One region of the Solibacillus sp. FSL K6-4121 genome, then DNA from elsewhere that is predicted to be linked to it. Evidence: a T-box and tRNA genes for the amino acid it is inferred to sense, from the RefSeq annotation. Region 1 holds a T-box; the other regions hold tRNA genes.

Region 1 (5,549 bases):
TACTCAAACGAAGCTGGTCAAGGTACAGGTGCACATCCTGCAGCCGCAGCTGAAGTATCACATCCTGTAAAACAAGGTCTAGTTCAAGCTGCATCAGTATATATTGATACACTATTAGTATGTTCTGCAACAGCATTGATGATTTTATTCATGGGTACATACAACGTACATGATGGTAGCCAAGATGGTCCATTAATCGAAGCAAAAATGGATGAGACGATTACGTATTCAGGCTTTACCCAAGCAGCGGTAAATGACGCGTTCCCATCTTTAAATAACTTTGGTTCTGGGTTTGTGGCAATTTCATTATTCTTCTTCGCCTTCACTACATTAATGGCATACTACTACATTGCGGAAACAAATGTTTCGTATATGCTAAATGGTAATGCTAGAAGAATAGGGATATTCCTGATGAAGTTTATATTATTGGGTTCTGCATTCTACGGCACTGTAAAAACATCGGATTTAGCTTGGGCATTCGGTGACGTAGGGCTAGGATTAACAGTTTGGATTAACGTCATCATGCTATTATTCATCATGAAACCTGCGCTCATTGCTTTAAAAGACTATGAGCAACAGAAAAAAGAAGGAAAAGACCCGGTGTTTGATCCAATAAAACTCGGTATTAAAAATGCAGATTTCTGGGAGACATATAAGAAGGAAGATAAATAGAAAAAAGGAGCAGCCTAATAGGTTGCTTCTTTTTATATGTGAAAAACTTATTAAGTGAACAAATGATTATTTGTACTCTCTTTTTTTCGCGCAAAAATAAAGTTGTAATGCATCAAATTGTTCTGCTGAAAAATCCTTTTGTCCACGTATATATTTTTCATATAAATTGTAATAACAGATTGTTAAATATTCATCGTTATGATGGTTTTTGAAAGGTGTGTAGTGCTGGGAAACTGTAACCCCTGCAAAATAGCGCTCCATTTTATCAATAGTACGAACTGTAATATTACGTGCCTGCATTTCTTTCAGTACAATTTGTGTGTAAATAAACAAATCCTCTTTCGGGTAATCATATACATAATTAATTAATATATGGTTATCTTCCTTAGCGAAGATACTATTTAATTCCCGCCATTGGGCAAGTAATTGGCTTTTCGGGATAAATGGGATGAGCTCGGTGTGCCATAAACGCATAATATTCACCTCATTACTAGATAAAAAAGAGCTAAGAAAACTTAGCCCTCTTTCGGAAATTCTTTTACTTTTTCCAATGCTATAATAAATGGTGGGTCATTTTTTTGATTCATAAATTCATAGCGCAAAACATGTACATGCTTTTGAGGTAAATTACTGACAAATTCAATTACTTCGTTACGTTCATCTTTGCCGCCTTCATGTCCATAATATACAACTAATACAATAACTCCACCAATTTTCAATAATGTTAGAAGACTTTCGATTGCCTGAATTGTTGTATTAGGCCGGGTAATAATTTCATGATTACTGCCAGGCAGGTAGCCTAGATTAAAGATGGCTGCAGCAACAGGTTTATTTATATATTTGGCTACATTTTCATGCCCGTCCTTTAACACAATTGCCCGGTGCTCAAGTGCGTTGTCGAGTAGACGGTGTAGTGTGGCATCAACCGCTTCCTTTTGCACATCAAACGCATACACATAGCCATTGTCCCCTACAAGGTTTGCTAAAAAAAGTGTGTCATGTCCATTACCTGCTGTTGCGTCTACGGCAATTTCACCTTCTGAGACCGATTTTTTCAATAAAGTTTGAGCATATTGAATAACACGTTCTAATATCATTTTGCAATTTCCGCCTTATAGTACTTTCCTTGATACGAGCCACGTCTTTCCAACTCTGCATCGATTCCATTAAGTACTTCCCATTTGTTTACAGACCACATTGGACCAATCATTAAATCAATCGGACCATCGCCTGTTATACGGTGGACAATCATTTCAGGTGGAAGAATTTCAAGCTGATCTGCTACAAGCTGAACATATGCATCTTTTTCCATAAACTCCAGCATACCTTTTTCGTATTGTTTCACAAGAGGTGTCCCTTTTAAAAGATGGAGCAGATGGATTTTGATACCTTGTACATCTAGTTTAGCCACTTCACTTGCTGTTTCCATCATCATATCGTAATCCTCTAAAGGCAATCCGTTAATAATATGTGTTACGACACGTATGCCGTGCTTACGCAGTTTATTAAGACCCTCCACATATGTCGCATAATCATGTGCGCGGTTAATTAAGTTGGCTGTTTTTTCATGGACTGTCTGTAATCCTAGCTCTACCCATAAATAAGTGCGCTCATTTAATTCAGCCAAATATTCTACGACATCATCTGGCAGGCAATCGGGACGTGTTGCGATAGAAATACCCATTACTCCTTCACAGGCAAGTGCTGCTTCGAACTTCTCTTTTAATACTTCAAGTGGGGCATGTGTATTTGTGTACGCTTGGAAGTACGCCATCGTTAAGCCGTCTTTCCATTTGTTCTCCATTTTAGCTTTGATTTTTTCGAATTGTACAGGGATCGGATCTACTTTACTACCTGCAAAGTCACCTGAACCTGCAGCAGAACAAAACGTACAGCCACCAAAAGCGACCGTACCGTCACGGTTTGGGCAATCGAAGCCAGCATCTAATGCGACTTTATATACTTTCTTTCCAAATTCATTTCGTAAATAGCGATTCCATGTATAATAACGTTTCCCGTCGGAAGGGAAAGGAAAATTTGTTTCAGTCATTCGTTGTTCACTCCTCTAACGTATTATTCTAACATGGACAGAACCTAATAGAAAATTTTTTTCTTGTACATTTTTATGCGAAAGAATACACTTGTTATTTGAGCAAATGTTGAAGGAGGAAATTCAGTGCCGAAACAAGTCTGGTTTTTAATTATTGGCACATTCGTAAATACGGTCGGGAATTCATTTTTATGGCCTTTAAATAGTATCTATATTCATGATCATTTAGGAAAATCATTGACTACAGCGGGCATTGTTCTGATGCTCAATTCATTGGCGGGTGTTTTTGGGAATCTAGTAGGTGGATATTTATTCGATAGATTAGGTGGCTATAAAGCAATTTTGATAGGAGTAGTACTTAATTTATTTTCAATTTCGCTTCTCACTATTTGGCATGATTGGCCACAATACATTATATTTTTGGCGATGATGGGCTTTAGCGGGGGAATAGTGTATCCGGCTATTTACGCCATTGCAGGAAGTGCCTGGCCTGAGGGAGGACGCAGAGCCTTTAATGCGATTTTCTTGGCAAATAACGTTGGAGTTGCCATTGGACCAGCGTTAGCAGGATTAGTCGCGGATATAAAGTTTGATTATGTGTTTAGTGCGAATTTATTTTTCTATGCACTATTTTTCGTTCTTGTCATAACTACGTACAAGCGTTTTGATAACAATAGGATCACAACGAAGTCCTTATCGAGTGATGAAGGCAAACAAAGAAATAAAGCACCTATAATCGCTATAGGGATTTTAAGTATATCTCTCGTAGTATGTTGGTTAAGCTACTCACAGTGGAGTGCAACGATTTCTTCATATACGCAAGGATTGGGGATGAGCTTGTCCCAATATAGTTTGCTTTGGACAATCAATGGTTTTATGATAGTGGCGATCCAGCCAATTATTAAACCGCTTGTCACACGCTGGGAAAATAAAATAAAACATCAATTAACACTAGGTTTAGTACTTATGTCGATCTCATTTGGTGTCGTTTATTTTGCGCAGGATTTTAAAATGTTTGCAGCGGCTATGGTCATTTTAACATTCGGGGAAGTATTCTTTACACCGATTATCCCGATGATTGCCAACAAGCTGGCTCCACAAGGTCAAGAAGGCTTTTATCAAGGGCTAGTGAACAGTGCAACAACAATCGGGCGAATGATTGGACCTGTATTTGGTGGTTTAATGGTGGACTTATATGGCATGCAAATGCTCATGATGATTTTATCGATTCTTATAGTTTTGGCAATTATTCCATGTCTGCTATATGATCGTGTATTAAGAAAAGTATAATCATAAAACAGCTACTTGTACTTTTCTGTGGAATTAGTTAAAATGAATGAAATAATAATTTTGACTGTGATGAGGAATAGTAGATGGACTCACTTTATAGAGAGCCAGCGGATGGTGGAAGCTGGTAAGTGTCAAATTGAACTCGCCTCGGAGTTTGCTTTAGTGAAATGTTTAGTAGCTAAGGCCGTGTATTCGCGTTAAGAAATGAAGCTGAGTGCTGTGTCACTAATTTGGGTGGTACCGCGGGAGTAAAAATAACCTCTCGTCCCTTCTTATCATAAGATGGGACGGGATTTTTTTATTTTTTAAATATTCTGTTAAATCATGGATAATACGCCTACAATACATAAACCACAGCAAGAATGAGTTTAAAGGAGGAGTTATTGTGAGTTTTAATCATCAAGAGATTGAGAAAAAGTGGCAAGCGTTTTGGGATGAAAATAAAACATTCAAAACGGAAAATGAAGTGGATAAACCAAAATTTTATGCTTTGGATATGTTCCCATATCCATCGGGTGCCGGTCTACACGTAGGACACCCTGAGGGCTATACAGCGACAGATATTTTATCTCGTTTTAAACGTATGCAAGGCTATAATGTTCTTCATCCAATGGGATGGGATGCATTTGGTTTACCAGCAGAGCAATACGCATTAGACACGGGGAATGACCCTGCTGAATTTACGGCAAAAAACATTGAAACATTTAAACGTCAAATTAATGAACTAGGTTTCTCTTATGACTGGGACCGTGAAATTAATACAACAGATCCGTCTTATTACAAATGGACACAATGGATTTTCACAAAATTAGTGGAAATGGATTTAGCTTATGTTGATGAAGTTGCCGTGAACTGGTGTGAAGCTTTAGGTACAGTTCTTGCAAACGAAGAAGTAATCGACGGACTTTCTGAGCGCGGTGGTCACCCTGTAGTACGTCGTCCGATGCGACAATGGGTACTGCGCATTACGAAATACGCAGACCGTCTAGTTGATGATTTAGTCGATGTTGATTGGCCGGAATCGATTAAAGAAATGCAACGTAACTGGATTGGTCGTTCTGAAGGAGCTCAAGTGAAATTCACAGTGGCTGGTACAGACAAAGGATTCGAAGTATTTACTACACGCCCTGATACTTTATTCGGTGCTACTTATTGTGTATTGGCACCAGAACATAAACTAGTAGCTGAAATAACTACTCCAGAGCAACGTGCAACGGTAGAAGCATACTTAGAGAAAGTATCATTAAAATCTGACCTTGAGCGTACAGATTTAGCAAAAGAAAAAACAGGTGTATTCACTGGTGCATATGCAGTAAATCCAATCAACGGCAAAGAAGTGCCAATCTGGATTGCAGATTATGTATTGTCAACATACGGTACAGGTGCAATTATGGCTGTTCCAGCACATGATGAGCGTGACTACGAATTCGCAAAAGAGTTTAATTTAGAAATCGTCCAAGTACTTGAAGGTGGAGATATCGAAATCGAGGCCTTCGTCGGGGATGGTGCACATATTAACTCTGAATTCCTAAATGGC
Region 2 (5,549 bases), on a different contig from region 1:
TAGAGGCTTTTCTTGGCAGTGTGAAATCAGGAACTTCGCTCTAAAGAGCTCGTCATCACAGCTCAACGTTATAGTATGCGGATTTGCCTACATACACGCCTTACTGCTTGAACACGCGCAACCAACGGCGTGCTTACCCTATCCTACTGCGTCCCCCCATTTCTCAAACGGTGAGGAGGTGGTACAGGAATATCAACCTGTTGTCCATCGCCTACGCCTATCGGCCTCGGCTTAGGTCCCGACTAACCCTGAGCGGACGAGCCTTCCTCAGGAAACCTTAGTCATACGGTGCATGGGATTCTCACCCATGTTTCGCTACTCATACCGGCATTCTCACTTCTAATCGCTCCACCAGTCCTTCCGGTCTGACTTCAACGCTATTAGAACGCTCTCCTACCACGCATACTCAAAGTATGCATCCACAGCTTCGGTGAATCGTTTAGCCCCGATACATTTTCGGCGCAGCGTCACTCGACCAGTGAGCTATTACGCACTCTTTAAATGATGGCTGCTTCTAAGCCAACATCCTGGTTGTCTAAGCAACGCCACATCCTTTTCCACTTAACGATTACTTGGGGACCTTAGCTGGTGGTCTGGGCTGTTTCCCTCTTGACTACGGATCTTATCACTCGCAGTCTGACTCCCGTGTATAAATATCCGGCATTCGGAGTTTGTCTGAATTCGGTAAAGCGAGATGCCCCCCTAGTCCAAACAGTGCTCTACCTCCGGTATTCTCAATCACGAGGCTAGCCCTAAAGCTATTTCGGAGAGAACCAGCTATCTCCAGGTTCGATTGGAATTTCTCCGCTACCCACACCTCATCCCCGCACTTTTCAACGTGCGTGGGTTCGGGCCTCCAGTGAGTGTTACCTCACCTTCACCCTGGACATGGGTAGATCACCTGGTTTCGGGTCTACGACCACGTACTAATTCGCCCTATTCAGACTCGCTTTCGCTGCGGCTCCGTCTTCTCAACTTAACCTCGCACGTAATCGTAACTCGCCGGTTCATTCTACAAAAGGCACGCTATCACCCATTAACGGGCTCTAACTACTTGTAGGCACACGGTTTCAGGATCTATTTCACTCCCCTTCCGGGGTGCTTTTCACCTTTCCCTCACGGTACTGGTTCACTATCGGTCACTAGGTAGTATTTAGCCTTGGGAGATGGTCCTCCCGGATTCCGACGGAATTTCACGTGTTCCGCCGTACTCAGGATACACTCTGGAGGGAATGAACTTTTGACTACAGGGCTTTTACCTTGTTTCGCGGACCTTTCCAAGTCGCTTCGTCTAACTCATTCTTTTGTAACTCCGTATAGAGTGTCCTACAACCCCAAAGAGCAAGCTCTTTGGTTTGGGCTCTTCCCGTTTCGCTCGCCGCTACTCAGGGAATCGAATTTTCTTTCTGTTCCTGCAGGTACTTAGATGTTTCAGTTCCCTGCGTCTGTCCTCATCACGCTATGTATTCACGTGTAGATACTATCCGATTAAAGATAGTGGGTTCCCCCATTCGGAAATCCCCGGATCAAAGCTTACTTACAGCTCCCCGAGGCATATCGGTGTTAGTGCCGTCCTTCATCGACTCCTAGTGCCAAGGCATCCACCGTGCGCCCTTATTAACTTAACCAAAAGTTAACACTTGGATAAAATCCAAGATTTAAGTTTACACGTCAATTGCTTGACTTGTTACATTTCTATAAAATAGAAATTTGTTTTATTGCTATCAATGTCGTTTTATCCAGTTTTCAAAGAACGAAAAAATAAAATTGGTGGAGCCTAGCGGGATCGAACCGCTGACCTCCTGCGTGCAAGGCAGGCGCTCTCCCAGCTGAGCTAAGGCCCCAATGTTTTATTAAGAGGTATATAAAGAATTTATATGGTGGGCCTAAATGGACTCGAACCATCGACCTCACGCTTATCAGGCGTGCGCTCTAACCAGCTGAGCTATAGGCCCTCTTAGAAGTTATAAAATTCATTCATAAACCTTCAAAACTGAACAGCAACCGTTAATGTTTCATTCTCCATGAGAATGATTCCGAAATAATCCTTAGAAAGGAGGTGATCCAGCCGCACCTTCCGATACGGCTACCTTGTTACGACTTCACCCCAATCATCTATCCCACCTTCGGCGGCTGGCTCCATAAAGGTTACCTCACCGACTTCGGGTGTTACAAACTCTCGTGGTGTGACGGGCGGTGTGTACAAGGCCCGGGAACGTATTCACCGCGGCATGCTGATCCGCGATTACTAGCGATTCCGGCTTCATGTAGGCGAGTTGCAGCCTACAATCCGAACTGAGAACGATTTTATCGGATTAGCTCCCCCTCGCGGGTTGGCAACCGTTTGTATCGTCCATTGTAGCACGTGTGTAGCCCAGGTCATAAGGGGCATGATGATTTGACGTCATCCCCACCTTCCTCCGGTTTATCACCGGCAGTCTCCTTAGAGTGCCCAACTGAATGATGGCAACTAAGAATAAGGGTTGCGCTCGTTGCGGGACTTAACCCAACATCTCACGACACGAGCTGACGACAACCATGCACCACCTGTCACCGTTGCCCCCGAAGGGGAAACTATGTCTCCATAGTGGTCACCGGGATGTCAAGACCTGGTAAGGTTCTTCGCGTTGCTTCGAATTAAACCACATGCTCCACCGCTTGTGCGGGCCCCCGTCAATTCCTTTGAGTTTCAGTCTTGCGACCGTACTCCCCAGGCGGAGTGCTTAATGCGTTAGCTGCAGCACTGAGGGGCGGAAACCCCCCAACACTTAGCACTCATCGTTTACGGCGTGGACTACCAGGGTATCTAATCCTGTTTGCTCCCCACGCTTTCGCGCCTCAGTGTCAGTTACAGACCAGACAGTCGCCTTCGCCACTGGTGTTCCTCCAAATCTCTACGCATTTCACCGCTACACTTGGAATTCCACTATCCTCTTCTGCACTCAAGTTCCCCAGTTTCCAATGACCCTCCCCGGTTGAGCCGGGGGCTTTCACATCAGACTTAAGGAACCACCTGCGCGCGCTTTACGCCCAATAATTCCGGACAACGCTTGCCACCTACGTATTACCGCGGCTGCTGGCACGTAGTTAGCCGTGGCTTTCTAACAAGGTACCGTCAAGGTAGCGCCAGTTACTACGCTACTTGTTCTTCCCTTGCAACAGAGTTTTACGAACCGAAATCCTTCTTCACTCACGCGGCGTTGCTCCATCAGACTTTCGTCCATTGTGGAAGATTCCCTACTGCTGCCTCCCGTAGGAGTCTGGGCCGTGTCTCAGTCCCAGTGTGGCCGATCACCCTCTCAGGTCGGCTACGCATCGTTGCCTTGGTGAGCCGTTACCTCACCAACTAGCTAATGCGCCGCGGGTCCATCTTATAGTGACAGCCGAAACCGTCTTTCAACTTTCAAACATGTGTTTAAAAGTATTATTCGGTATTAGCCCCGGTTTCCCGGAGTTATCCCAATCTATAAGGTAGGTTACCCACGTGTTACTCACCCGTCCGCCGCTAAATCAGAGAGAAGCAAGCTTCTCTCATCATCCGCTCGACTTGCATGTATTAGGCACGCCGCCAGCGTTCGTCCTGAGCCAGGATCAAACTCTCCATAAAAGTAGTTTGAAAGCTCATTTGCTCTGCTAGCGATTCAACTTAATTAAAAGTTGAAATCTATTGTTTGCTTCATTTAAGAAGCTTGTTTCATTAACGTTGCTTGTTCAGTTTTCAAGGTTCATGGTGGAGCCTAGCGGGATCGAACCGCTGACCTCCTGCGTGCAAGGCAGGCGCTCTCCCAGCTGAGCTAAGGCCCCTAAATAATGGTCGGAATGACAGGATTCGAACCTACGACCCCTTGGTCCCAAACCAAGTGCTCTACCAAGCTGAGCTACATTCCGAAATATGGCGCGCCCGGCAGGAGTCGAACCCACAACCTTCTGATCCGTAGTCAGACGCTCTATCCAATTGAGCTACGGGCGCAAAATATAAAGTAAAGATGGTGCCGAGGGCCGGAATCGAACCGGCACGGTGATCACTCACCGCAGGATTTTAAGTCCTGTGCGTCTGCCAGTTCCGCCACCCCGGCATTTTTGGAGCGGAAGACGAGGTTCGAACTCGCGACCCCCACCTTGGCAAGGTGGTGTTCTACCACTGAACTACTTCCGCAAAATGCATAAGATATTTTTTACTCTGACAGTATATAAAATTAAAATGGTGCGGGTGAAGGGAGTCGAACCCCCACGCCTTGCGGCGCTAGATCCTAAGTCTAGTGCGTCTGCCAATTCCGCCACACCCGCAGCAGACAATATAAAACTGGTGAGCCATGAAGGACTCGAACCTTCGACCCTCTGATTAAAAGTCAGATGCTCTACCAACTGAGCTAATGGCTCTCTAAATGGTGCCGGCGAAAGGAGTCGAACCCTCGACCTACTGATTACAAGTCAGTTGCTCTACCAACTGAGCTACACCGGCATTTAGAAATGGTGGAGGATGACGGGCTCGAACCGCCGACCCCCTGCTTGTAAGGCAGGTGCTCTCCCAGCTGAGCTAATCCTCCTGGGTATAAAAGCCTAGCGACGTCCTACTCTCACAGGGGGAAGCCCCCAACTACCATCGGCGCTAAAGAGCTTAACTTCCGTGTTCGGTATGGGAACGGGTGTGACCTCTTTGCCATCATCACTAGACTATTTTTTTAAAAAGACAAGATTCATTATATCATACTTTACTCGAAGGTCAAGCATTTTTTATAATTTATCGTTCTTTCAAAACTGGATAAACGTTTCATTGAATTGTGCAATAAAATGTGGTTAAGTCCTCGACCGATTAGTATTCGTCAGCTACATGCGTCACCGCACTTCCACCTCGAACCTATCTACCTGATCGTCTTTCAGGGGTCTTACTTACTTGCGTAATGGGAAATCTCATCTTGAGGGGGGCTTCATGCTTAGATGCTTTCAGCACTTATCCCGTCCACACATAGCTACCCAGCGATGCCTTTGGCAAGACAACTGGTACACCAGCGGTGTGTCCATCCCGGTCCTCTCGTACTAAGGACAGCTCCTCTCAAATTTCCTACGCCCACGACGGATAGGGACCGAACTGTCTCACGACGTTCTGAACCCAGCTCGCGTACCGCTTTAATGGGCGAACAGCCCAACCCTTGGGACCGACTACAGCCCCAGGATGCGATGAGCCGACATCGAGGTGCCAAACCTCCCCGTCGATGTGGACTCTTGGGGGAGATAAGCCTGTTATCCCCGGGGTAGCTTTTATCCGTTGAGCGATGGCCCTTCCATGCGGAACCACCGGATCACTAAGCCCGTCTTTCGACCCTGCTCGACTTGTAGGTCTCGCAGTCAAGCTCCCTTATGCCTTTACACTCTTCGAATGATTTCCAACCATTCTGAGGGAACCTTTGGGCGCCTCCGTTACTCTTTAGGAGGCGACCGCCCCAGTCAAACTGTCCGCCTGACACTGTCTCCTACCCCGCTAAGGGGCATGGGTTAGAAGTTCAATACAACCAGGGTAGTATCCCACCGACGCCTCCTCCGAAGCTGGC
Region 3 (5,549 bases), on a different contig from region 1:
TATTCACTGCGGCTTCTCTAGGCTATGCACCCAAAGAAGCACCCCTTCTCCCGAAGTTACGGGGTCATTTTGCCGAGTTCCTTAACGAGAGTTCTCTCGCACACCTTAGGATTCTCTCCTCGACTACCTGTGTCGGTTTGCGGTACGGGCACCTCTCACCTCGATAGAGGCTTTTCTTGGCAGTGTGAAATCAGGAACTTCGCTCTAAAGAGCTCGTCATCACAGCTCAACGTTATAGTATGCGGATTTGCCTACATACACGCCTTACTGCTTGAACACGCGCAACCAACGGCGTGCTTACCCTATCCTACTGCGTCCCCCCATTTCTCAAACGGTGAGGAGGTGGTACAGGAATATCAACCTGTTGTCCATCGCCTACGCCTATCGGCCTCGGCTTAGGTCCCGACTAACCCTGAGCGGACGAGCCTTCCTCAGGAAACCTTAGTCATACGGTGCATGGGATTCTCACCCATGTTTCGCTACTCATACCGGCATTCTCACTTCTAATCGCTCCACCAGTCCTTCCGGTCTGACTTCAACGCTATTAGAACGCTCTCCTACCACGCATACTCAAAGTATGCATCCACAGCTTCGGTGAATCGTTTAGCCCCGATACATTTTCGGCGCAGCGTCACTCGACCAGTGAGCTATTACGCACTCTTTAAATGATGGCTGCTTCTAAGCCAACATCCTGGTTGTCTAAGCAACGCCACATCCTTTTCCACTTAACGATTACTTGGGGACCTTAGCTGGTGGTCTGGGCTGTTTCCCTCTTGACTACGGATCTTATCACTCGCAGTCTGACTCCCGTGTATAAATATCCGGCATTCGGAGTTTGTCTGAATTCGGTAAAGCGAGATGCCCCCCTAGTCCAAACAGTGCTCTACCTCCGGTATTCTCAATCACGAGGCTAGCCCTAAAGCTATTTCGGAGAGAACCAGCTATCTCCAGGTTCGATTGGAATTTCTCCGCTACCCACACCTCATCCCCGCACTTTTCAACGTGCGTGGGTTCGGGCCTCCAGTGAGTGTTACCTCACCTTCACCCTGGACATGGGTAGATCACCTGGTTTCGGGTCTACGACCACGTACTAATTCGCCCTATTCAGACTCGCTTTCGCTGCGGCTCCGTCTTCTCAACTTAACCTCGCACGTAATCGTAACTCGCCGGTTCATTCTACAAAAGGCACGCTATCACCCATTAACGGGCTCTAACTACTTGTAGGCACACGGTTTCAGGATCTATTTCACTCCCCTTCCGGGGTGCTTTTCACCTTTCCCTCACGGTACTGGTTCACTATCGGTCACTAGGTAGTATTTAGCCTTGGGAGATGGTCCTCCCGGATTCCGACGGAATTTCACGTGTTCCGCCGTACTCAGGATACACTCTGGAGGGAATGAACTTTTGACTACAGGGCTTTTACCTTGTTTCGCGGACCTTTCCAAGTCGCTTCGTCTAACTCATTCTTTTGTAACTCCGTATAGAGTGTCCTACAACCCCAAAGAGCAAGCTCTTTGGTTTGGGCTCTTCCCGTTTCGCTCGCCGCTACTCAGGGAATCGAATTTTCTTTCTGTTCCTGCAGGTACTTAGATGTTTCAGTTCCCTGCGTCTGTCCTCATCACGCTATGTATTCACGTGTAGATACTATCCGATTAAAGATAGTGGGTTCCCCCATTCGGAAATCCCCGGATCAAAGCTTACTTACAGCTCCCCGAGGCATATCGGTGTTAGTGCCGTCCTTCATCGACTCCTAGTGCCAAGGCATCCACCGTGCGCCCTTATTAACTTAACCAAAAGTTAACACTTGGATAAAATCCAAGATTTAAGTTTACACGTCAATTGCTTGACTTGTTACATTTCTATAAAATAGAAATTTGTTTTATTGCTTTCAATGTCGTTTTATCCAGTTTTCAAAGAACGAATATGCTTCCTGTCTTACTTCTTCGCATATTTGCGACGAGTAACCGCAGGAGCAAGTGTTTTGAAGTATTCCATTCAATTAAGAATGAACCTTCAAAACTGAACAGCAAACGTTAATGTTTCATTCCCCGAGGGAATGATTCCGAAATAATCCTTAGAAAGGAGGTGATCCAGCCGCACCTTCCGATACGGCTACCTTGTTACGACTTCACCCCAATCATCTATCCCACCTTCGGCGGCTGGCTCCATAAAGGTTACCTCACCGACTTCGGGTGTTACAAACTCTCGTGGTGTGACGGGCGGTGTGTACAAGGCCCGGGAACGTATTCACCGCGGCATGCTGATCCGCGATTACTAGCGATTCCGGCTTCATGTAGGCGAGTTGCAGCCTACAATCCGAACTGAGAACGATTTTATCGGATTAGCTCCCCCTCGCGGGTTGGCAACCGTTTGTATCGTCCATTGTAGCACGTGTGTAGCCCAGGTCATAAGGGGCATGATGATTTGACGTCATCCCCACCTTCCTCCGGTTTATCACCGGCAGTCTCCTTAGAGTGCCCAACTGAATGATGGCAACTAAGAATAAGGGTTGCGCTCGTTGCGGGACTTAACCCAACATCTCACGACACGAGCTGACGACAACCATGCACCACCTGTCACCGTTGCCCCCGAAGGGGAAACTATGTCTCCATAGTGGTCACCGGGATGTCAAGACCTGGTAAGGTTCTTCGCGTTGCTTCGAATTAAACCACATGCTCCACCGCTTGTGCGGGCCCCCGTCAATTCCTTTGAGTTTCAGTCTTGCGACCGTACTCCCCAGGCGGAGTGCTTAATGCGTTAGCTGCAGCACTGAGGGGCGGAAACCCCCCAACACTTAGCACTCATCGTTTACGGCGTGGACTACCAGGGTATCTAATCCTGTTTGCTCCCCACGCTTTCGCGCCTCAGTGTCAGTTACAGACCAGACAGTCGCCTTCGCCACTGGTGTTCCTCCAAATCTCTACGCATTTCACCGCTACACTTGGAATTCCACTATCCTCTTCTGCACTCAAGTTCCCCAGTTTCCAATGACCCTCCCCGGTTGAGCCGGGGGCTTTCACATCAGACTTAAGGAACCACCTGCGCGCGCTTTACGCCCAATAATTCCGGACAACGCTTGCCACCTACGTATTACCGCGGCTGCTGGCACGTAGTTAGCCGTGGCTTTCTAACAAGGTACCGTCAAGGTAGCGCCAGTTACTACGCTACTTGTTCTTCCCTTGCAACAGAGTTTTACGAACCGAAATCCTTCTTCACTCACGCGGCGTTGCTCCATCAGACTTTCGTCCATTGTGGAAGATTCCCTACTGCTGCCTCCCGTAGGAGTCTGGGCCGTGTCTCAGTCCCAGTGTGGCCGATCACCCTCTCAGGTCGGCTACGCATCGTTGCCTTGGTGAGCCGTTACCTCACCAACTAGCTAATGCGCCGCGGGTCCATCTTATAGTGACAGCAAAACCGTCTTTCAACTTCCAAACATGTGTTTAAAAGTATTATTCGGTATTAGCCCCGGTTTCCCGGAGTTATCCCAATCTACAAGGTAGGTTACCCACGTGTTACTCACCCGTCCGCCGCTAACGAAAATTCGGTGCAAGCACCAAAAATTCGTCCGCTCGACTTGCATGTATTAGGCACGCCGCCAGCGTTCGTCCTGAGCCAGGATCAAACTCTCCATAAAAGTAGTTTGAAAGCTCATTTGCTTTGCTAGCGATTTAACTTAATTAAAAGTTAAAATCTATTGTTTGCTTCATTTAAGAAGCTTGTTTCCTTAACGTTGCTTGTTCAGTTTTCAAGGTTCATTGTATTGTCGTTAGCGACAACTTTTATATCATACAACATCCTTTTGTGAATGTCAACAGTTTTTTAAAAAAACTGGAGCGGGTGATCGGAATCGAACCGACAACATCAGCTTGGAAGGCTGAGGTTTTACCACTAAACTACACCCGCATTTTATTATTTTATGTTTTTTGGCGCGCCCGACAGGAGTCGAACCCATAACCTTCTGATCCGTAGTCAGACGCTCTATCCAATTGAGCTACGGGCGCAAGTTAAAAGTTACTTGGTGCGGCCGAGAGGACTTGAACCTCCACGGGGTTGCCCCCACTAGGCCCTCAACCTAGCGCGTCTGCCATTCCGCCACGACCGCTTCATTCGACTTTAATTATTATACATCTTTAAAATAATTTGTCAATATGAAAACTGGTGAGCCATGAAGGACTCGAACCTTCGACCCTCTGATTAAAAGTCAGATGCTCTACCAACTGAGCTAATGGCTCCAAAATGGCTGGGGTACCTGGATTCGAACCAGGGCATGACGGAATCAAAATCCGTTGCCTTACCGCTTGGCTATACCCCAATAAATGGCGGTCCCGACCGGGATCGAACCGGCGATCTCCTGCGTGACAGGCAGGCATGTTAACCGCTACACCACGGGACCATAAGTAAACTATAATTATAATATGAAATTAAAAGTGGTGACCCGTACGGGATTCGAACCCGTGTTACCGCCGTGAAAGGGCGGTGTCTTAACCACTTGACCAACGGGCCTACAATGGCTCCGAAGGCAGGACTCGAACCTGCGACCTGCCGGTTAACAGCCGGATGCTCTACCAACTGAGCTACTTCGGAATAATAACTTCTTAGCGACATCATCTTGTCGACTTTTACTATTATAGATATCGAAATAAGTTTCGTCAACACTTTTTAATAATTTTTTTTAAAAATAATTTATTTCCTATTATATATACAAAAAAACATATTCATCTGAAAAGCTCACAATTAATCTTTTCCTTTATCTTCTACTATCTAAACATCTTATTAAGTTAAAGTTCACTTCGCAAAAATTTAATTTTCCCTCGGCAAATGCTACAAGAGTACTTTTTTACATCCATCTTTTTTTTCCTTTTATAAATCTGCCCACAATTTACACAACTATACATATGAATTGCCTTTTTCTTTAGAGGTTTATTTGGCTGCTCTATTGTAGAACAAAATCTTGGCGCTCCGACCTTTTTCAATAAATTTCGGAAATCCGCATCTCGATGCTTATAGCCCATTCCTAAAATATGTAAATGATAATGGCAAAGTTCATGTAAGATAATCCCCTTGAGCTCTTGTAAACCGAAATGATCATAAAGCTTTTTATTGAGCTCTATATTATGACTACTTAATAAATACCGTCCACCCGTTGTTTTTAAACGACTATTAAAATACGCTTTATGAACAAAAGGTCGGTTAAAATATTCATTAGATAACTGTTCTACAAGTTCTTGAAGTTGTTCATCTGTCATACGCTACCTCCCCACACATAATAAAAAAGCACATATTAATTTATGCGCTTTTTATTATAATTGATATTTATTTACTTTACACGTTTAGTTGATTTTCCGGTGAGAGCATCGTTAATGAAATACGCCCTTTACTTGCTTCTACCTTTTCTACCCATACCGTCACAATGTCACCTAATGATACGACATCTAACGGATGCTTTACCCGGCCCTTCTGCAATTTAGATATGTGAACTAGACCGTCTTGTTTTACACCAATATCCACAAACGCTCCGAAATCCACAACATTTCGAACAGTTCCTTGCA

The links. The T-box of region 1 lies ahead of leuS (leucine--tRNA ligase). A T-box ahead of a tRNA ligase gene usually reads a tRNA of that ligase, here a tRNA-Leu.
Region 2: it has a tRNA-Leu gene. The T-box ahead of leuS (leucine--tRNA ligase) is inferred to sense a tRNA for this amino acid. The anticodon was not compared.
Region 3: it has a tRNA-Leu gene. The T-box ahead of leuS (leucine--tRNA ligase) is inferred to sense a tRNA for this amino acid. The anticodon was not compared.

The regions. Positions count from the first base shown of each region.
Region 1 is NZ_JBBOCS010000002.1:1,699,549-1,705,097, reverse strand. Features, by position in the region: gene MHH95_RS18245 (alanine/glycine:cation symporter family protein) at 1-672, shown strand, start outside; gene MHH95_RS18240 (pyrimidine dimer DNA glycosylase/endonuclease V) at 739-1,146, opposite strand; gene MHH95_RS18235 (tRNA (mnm(5)s(2)U34)-methyltransferase) at 1,188-1,769, opposite strand; gene MHH95_RS18230 (TIGR01212 family radical SAM protein) at 1,766-2,722, opposite strand; gene MHH95_RS18225 (MDR family MFS transporter) at 2,849-4,012, shown strand; T-box leader at 4,070-4,285, shown strand; gene leuS (leucine--tRNA ligase) at 4,398-5,549, shown strand, end outside.
Region 2 is NZ_JBBOCS010000001.1:969,500-975,048, reverse strand. Features, by position in the region: rRNA gene MHH95_RS04980 (23S ribosomal RNA) at 1-1,628, opposite strand, end outside; tRNA gene MHH95_RS04975 (tRNA-Ala) at 1,769-1,844, opposite strand; tRNA gene MHH95_RS04970 (tRNA-Ile) at 1,879-1,955, opposite strand; rRNA gene MHH95_RS04965 (16S ribosomal RNA) at 2,053-3,607, opposite strand; tRNA gene MHH95_RS04960 (tRNA-Ala) at 3,729-3,804, opposite strand; tRNA gene MHH95_RS04955 (tRNA-Pro) at 3,812-3,888, opposite strand; tRNA gene MHH95_RS04950 (tRNA-Arg) at 3,894-3,970, opposite strand; tRNA gene MHH95_RS04945 (tRNA-Leu) at 3,988-4,076, opposite strand; tRNA gene MHH95_RS04940 (tRNA-Gly) at 4,082-4,156, opposite strand; tRNA gene MHH95_RS04935 (tRNA-Leu) at 4,203-4,287, opposite strand; tRNA gene MHH95_RS04930 (tRNA-Lys) at 4,305-4,380, opposite strand; tRNA gene MHH95_RS04925 (tRNA-Thr) at 4,387-4,462, opposite strand; tRNA gene MHH95_RS04920 (tRNA-Val) at 4,472-4,547, opposite strand; rRNA gene rrf (5S ribosomal RNA) at 4,559-4,674, opposite strand; rRNA gene MHH95_RS04910 (23S ribosomal RNA) at 4,794-5,549, opposite strand, start outside.
Region 3 is NZ_JBBOCS010000001.1:537,365-542,913, forward strand. Features, by position in the region: rRNA gene MHH95_RS02725 (23S ribosomal RNA) at 1-1,792, opposite strand, end outside; rRNA gene MHH95_RS02730 (16S ribosomal RNA) at 2,079-3,634, opposite strand; tRNA gene MHH95_RS02735 (tRNA-Gly) at 3,830-3,903, opposite strand; tRNA gene MHH95_RS02740 (tRNA-Arg) at 3,925-4,001, opposite strand; tRNA gene MHH95_RS02745 (tRNA-Leu) at 4,017-4,102, opposite strand; tRNA gene MHH95_RS02750 (tRNA-Lys) at 4,157-4,232, opposite strand; tRNA gene MHH95_RS02755 (tRNA-Gln) at 4,238-4,312, opposite strand; tRNA gene MHH95_RS02760 (tRNA-Asp) at 4,318-4,393, opposite strand; tRNA gene MHH95_RS02765 (tRNA-Glu) at 4,429-4,503, opposite strand; tRNA gene MHH95_RS02770 (tRNA-Asn) at 4,509-4,584, opposite strand; gene MHH95_RS02775 (SprT family protein) at 4,779-5,246, opposite strand; gene MHH95_RS02780 (Tex family protein) at 5,323-5,549, opposite strand, start outside.